2 regions of the Variovorax monticola genome follow, and region 2 is predicted to be linked to the other one. Evidence: riboswitches for the same ligand, from Rfam matches in the RefSeq annotation. Region 2 holds a riboswitch; the other holds the start of a gene.

Region 1 (2,385 bases), on a different contig from region 2:
GCCCACGCGCTTGCGCTTGAGCGTGTCGTGATCGGTGTGGCCGGCGGCCCCCGGGGTGGCCGCGGCGAGCTGGGCCAGGATCTTCGCGGCGCCGGGGAAGCCGCCTTCGCGCGCGCCACCGGCACGGCGCACCTTCTGCATCGCCCAGTTGAGCGAGGCCTCGACCGGTGTGGTCGTGGTGTTGATGTCGTTGCCGTACAGGCACAGGCCGGCTTCGAGCCGCAGCGAATTGCGCGCGCCGAGGCCGATGGGCTTCACCTCGGGCTGGGCCAGCAGGAGCCGGGCCAGCGCCTCGGCGTCCGTGCCAGCCACCGAGATCTCGAAACCGTCTTCGCCGGTGTAGCCGCTGCGGGTGACGAAGGCAGCGATGCCGCCGATCCGCACCGCGCCGCCGGTCATGAACACGAAGCGCTCGATGCCGGGTGAGAGGCGTGCCAGCGTGGCCGCCGCCTGCGGGCCCTGCAGCGCGAGCAGGGCGTGGCCGGGCAGGGGCTGCACGTCGCAGCGGCCGCCGATCTTCTGCCGGATGTGGGCGATGTCGGCCGCTTTGCAGGCGCCGTTGACGATCACGAAGAGCGAGCCGTTGCCTTCGTTGAAGAACATCAGGTCGTCGAGGATGCCGCCCTCGTCGTTCAGCAGCAGGCCGTAGCGCTGCTTGCCGGCGGGCAGGTCGATCACGTCGACGGGCATCAGGGTCTCGAACGCCGCAGCGGCGTCGGGGCCGGCCAGGCGCAGCTGGCCCATGTGGGAAATGTCGAACAGACCGGCCGCGTCGCGCGTGTGCTTGTGTTCTGCCATCAGGCCGGCGGGGTATTGCACCGGCATCGCGTAGCCGGCGAACGGGACCATGCGGGCTCCGAGCTCCACGTGGAGGTCGTACAGCGGGGTCTTGAGCAGCGGGGTGTCGGGGGCGGAAGCAGCGGAAGAGGCCATGGGGCGCTCCAAAGGGGCAGACGAAATCCATGACGCAAGCCATGGGCCACCCCTGCTGTCCGCTTTACCTGAGAGATTCGCCCCACGATCGGGGTTTGCTCCTTCGGTGGGCCGCTGCATCGTTTCAGGTACGGCGGCCTCTCTCCAGCAAGGAAACGCCGGTGTGTACCGGCGCCTTGTCAGTCCTTTTGCCTGAGCGTTCGGGAATCCCCTGCGCCTTCGGCGGCCCCGTCGCGCGGGGCTCTCTCCTGACCGGGGCGAGTGTAGTGGATCGCGGTGCCCGGGGTTTTCGCGTCAGTGGACGATTTCAGCCGGCGGCAGCAACCGGTCGATGCGTTCGCGCAGCGATTCGGCGCGCTCCGGGCCTGCGGCCTTCTCGATTTCGCTGAGCATCAGCGCGGCGATGGTCATCATGGCCTCGCGGTCGCGCGCCTCGCGCAGGGCGTCGCGCATCTGCAGGGCGAACTTGGGGTCGCGGCGCACGAACATGCGCTCGCAGATGTCGAACAGGAACATGCGCGTGGTGGCCAGCGAGCGCTTGCCGTCGAAGTTGTCGGCCGAGGTGCTCAGCTGGATCGGGTCGGCGGCGGGTATCGCCGGGGCCTGCGCCGCCTGCGCGGCCGCAGCCGCAGCCGCTACGGCCTGCGGGTCTTGCAGGTAGCCCCGCTGCACCAGCGCCTGGAGCGCCTGGTCGGCCTCGTCCCGGGTACTGAACAGCGGGCTGAAGTCTGTCAGCGAGCGCCGGCCGTCCGCCATGAGCAGCAGCGCGCGCTCCCGTTGGCTGAGCGTGCGCTGGCCGCCCTGGAGTTCATCGCGGGCCTTGTCGGTCTTGGTGGGGAACATGGCAGCCACAGCTTTCGGGAGTCGAGGGCTGCAGCATCGTTGCAAGCGGTGACATCTTCATGAACCGTTTGGTTTACACGGGCAACGGTTGCTGGCGGCGTCATCCGCCCGCGATCTCCTTGCGAATGAGCCACTGGTTGCCCACGCGCTGCAGCGCCAGCGTCTTGCGGCTCGACCCGAGCGATCGAACGACACCTTGCGCTGCGCAACCGCACGCCAGCGTTCAGGCCGCCGCGCCCTTCGCTCCCTCCGGCATCACCTGCACCACACGGTTGCGCAACCGCAGCGCCAACACCGTCGCCGCGCCCAGCACGCACAGCACCGCGGTGAAAGTCACGCCCAGCCCGCGCGCGTCCGACAGCATGCCGAACAGCGGCGACACCAGCCCGCCCACCGACAGCGCCAGCCCCAGCGTGATGCCGCTGGCCGTGGCCGGGTTGCGCGGCAGGTAGTCCTGCGCCAGCGTCACCTGCGCGGCGAAGGGCAGGAACATGCTCATGCCGAGCAGCGCGGTGCAGGCCAGCGCCCAGCCGGGCGTCGGTGCGAGCACCAGGCCGGCGAGCGAAGGCAGGGCCAGCACGTAGCCGCTGCGGATGGTGCCCATGCGTC
Region 2 (2,385 bases):
GCAGCTTCATGCAGCAGCCTTCGCGTCGTACTGTTTTTCGACCCACTCGCGGTAGGCGCCGCTTTGCACGTTACGCACCCACTCGCTGTTCGCGAGGTACCACTCGACGGTCTTGCGAATGCCGGAGTCGAAGGTCTCGGCGGGCTTCCAGCCGAGCTCGGCTTCGAGCTTGCGCGCGTCGATGGCGTAGCGGCGGTCGTGGCCGGGGCGGTCGGTGACGTAGGTGATCTGTTCCTTGTACGGCTTGCCGCCGGCCTTGGGGCTGAGTTCGTCGAGCAGCGCACACACGGTGTTGACGATCTCGATGTTGGGCTTCTCGTTCCAGCCGCCCACGTTGTACGTTTCACCGAGCTTGCCGGCTTCGAGCACACGGCGGATGGCGCTGCAGTGGTCCTTCACGTAGAGCCAGTCGCGCACCTGCATGCCGTCGCCGTACACGGGCAGCGGCTTGCCGGCCAGCGCGTTGACGATCATCAGTGGAATGAGCTTTTCGGGAAAGTGAAACGGCCCGTAGTTGTTCGAGCAGTTGGTGGTAACCACCGGCAGGCCGTAGGTGTGGTGCCAGGCGCGCACGAGGTGGTCGCTGGCGGCCTTGCTGGCCGAGTACGGGCTGTTGGGCTCGTACTTGTGCTCTTCGGTGAAGGCGGGGTCGGTCTTGGAAAGCGAGCCGTAGACCTCGTCGGTCGACACGTGCAGAAAGCGGAAGGCTGCCTTTTGCTCGGCCGGCAGCGCACTCCAGAAGCCGCGCACGGATTCGAGCAGGCGGAAGGTGCCGAGCACGTTGGTCTGCACGAAGTCTTCGGGGCCGTGAATGGAGCGGTCGACGTGCGATTCGGCTGCAAAGTTGACCACGGCGCGCGGCTTGTGCTCTGCCAGCAGGCGGTCGAGCAGCGCGCTGTCGCCGATGTCGCCCTGCACGAAGATGTGGTTGGGGTTGCCCTTGAGCGACGCGAGGGTCTCGAGGTTGCCCGCGTAGGTCAGTTTGTCGAGGTTCACGACCGGCTCGTCGCTGTTCGCGATCCAGTCGAGTACGAAATTGGCGCCAATGAAGCCAGCGCCGCCGGTAACCAAGATCATGGGGTCCCCTGTTATATGAAGCATTTGCCCTGCGGCAAACGAACTGGCGATTATCCCATTGGGTCGGTGTGCCGAAACACAAGGCTTGTCTCGCGGGCGCAACCGGTGTTTACAATCGGCCACACTGCAGGAGAGCGGGCCACCCAGGTGGCCCTACCGAAGGCGCAAACTCCCATGAACGCTCAGGTCGGCCCGACGAGGTCTTCGAAGAAGATTTCGGCAAGGGGTCAGTACTGCACCAACTGACAACGCCGTCTGGAGAGCCATCGCACCACGCACAGTGGCAACGATGCACCGAAGGAGCAAACCCGCTGCGGGCGCAACGGGTGAATCTCTCAGGTACCGAGGACAGGGGGAGCGGCAACTTGGACCACGGTCGTCCGGTTGCCTGCTATTGATTCAATAGCACACCACGCCCGTCGTTCAAGCGCTTCAACCTCAAAAGGTATTTGAAATGCGCGTGATCGTTCTTGGCGCCGGCCTGCTCGGCGTGACCTCGGCTTACTACCTCCAGCAACTCGGCCACGAAGTGACCGTGATCGACCGGCAGGCCACCCCGGCCGCCGAAACCAGCTTTGCCAACGGCGGGCAAATTTCCGTGAGCCATGCCGAACCGTGGGCCAACCCGGGCGCACCGCTCAAGGTGCTGCAGTGGCTGGGCAAGGAAGACGCCCCGCTGCTGTTTCGCATTCGCGCCGACATGCGCCAGTGGCTCTGGGGCCTGCAGTTCCTGCGCGAATGCACGCCAGCGCGCACCCGCCACAACATCGAACAGATCGTGCAACTGGGCACCTACAGCCGCGACGTGTTGCAACAGTTGCGCCGTGACACGCACATCGACTACGACCAGCGCACCCAGGGCATCCTGCACTTCTACACGACGCAAAAGGAGTTCGACGGCGCCCTCGCCCCCGCCGAGCAGATGCGCGCGCTGGGCTGCGAACGCCAGGTCATCTCAGCCGACGAGGCGGTGAAGATCGAGCCCGCCCTCGCCCACATCCGCCCCAAGCTCGCGGGCGCCACCTTCACGGCGGAAGACGAATCGGGCGACGCCAACCGCTTCGCGCGCGAGCTCTCGAAACTGGCGGCCGCGGCCGGCGTGAAGTTCTTGATGAGCCACACCGTCACCGCCCTGCGCGAAGCCGGCGGCAAAGTCGACCACGTCGAGGTGACCGACGCCGAGGGCCGCTTCCAGCGCATTCGCGGCGACGCGTTCGTCATGGCGATGGGCTCGCTGAGCCCGCTGCTGGCCGCGCCGCTGGGCATCCGGCTGCCGATCTACCCGGCCAAGGGCTACTCGGTGACGCT

Evidence for each region. A riboswitch is a leader RNA that binds a small molecule or an ion and turns the genes downstream of it on or off. The one in region 2 is predicted to bind glycine.
Region 1: linked by a shared signal. The riboswitch ahead of gcvT (glycine cleavage system aminomethyltransferase GcvT) and the one ahead of ACSFA5_RS17410 (D-amino acid dehydrogenase) in region 2 are both predicted to bind glycine.

Annotation. Positions count from the first base shown of each region.
Region 1 is NZ_JBPJZP010000001.1:642,204-644,588, reverse strand. It holds gene gcvT (glycine cleavage system aminomethyltransferase GcvT) at 1-933, opposite strand, end outside; glycine riboswitch at 979-1,091, opposite strand; glycine riboswitch at 1,104-1,194, opposite strand; gene ACSFA5_RS02890 (hypothetical protein) at 1,228-1,776, opposite strand; gene ACSFA5_RS02885 (MFS transporter) at 2,000-2,385, opposite strand, start outside.
Region 2 is NZ_JBPJZP010000004.1:605,881-608,265, forward strand. It holds gene rfbD (dTDP-4-dehydrorhamnose reductase) at 1-10, opposite strand, end outside; gene rfbB (dTDP-glucose 4,6-dehydratase) at 7-1,077, opposite strand; glycine riboswitch at 1,195-1,292, shown strand; glycine riboswitch at 1,323-1,439, shown strand; gene ACSFA5_RS17410 (D-amino acid dehydrogenase) at 1,532-2,385, shown strand, end outside.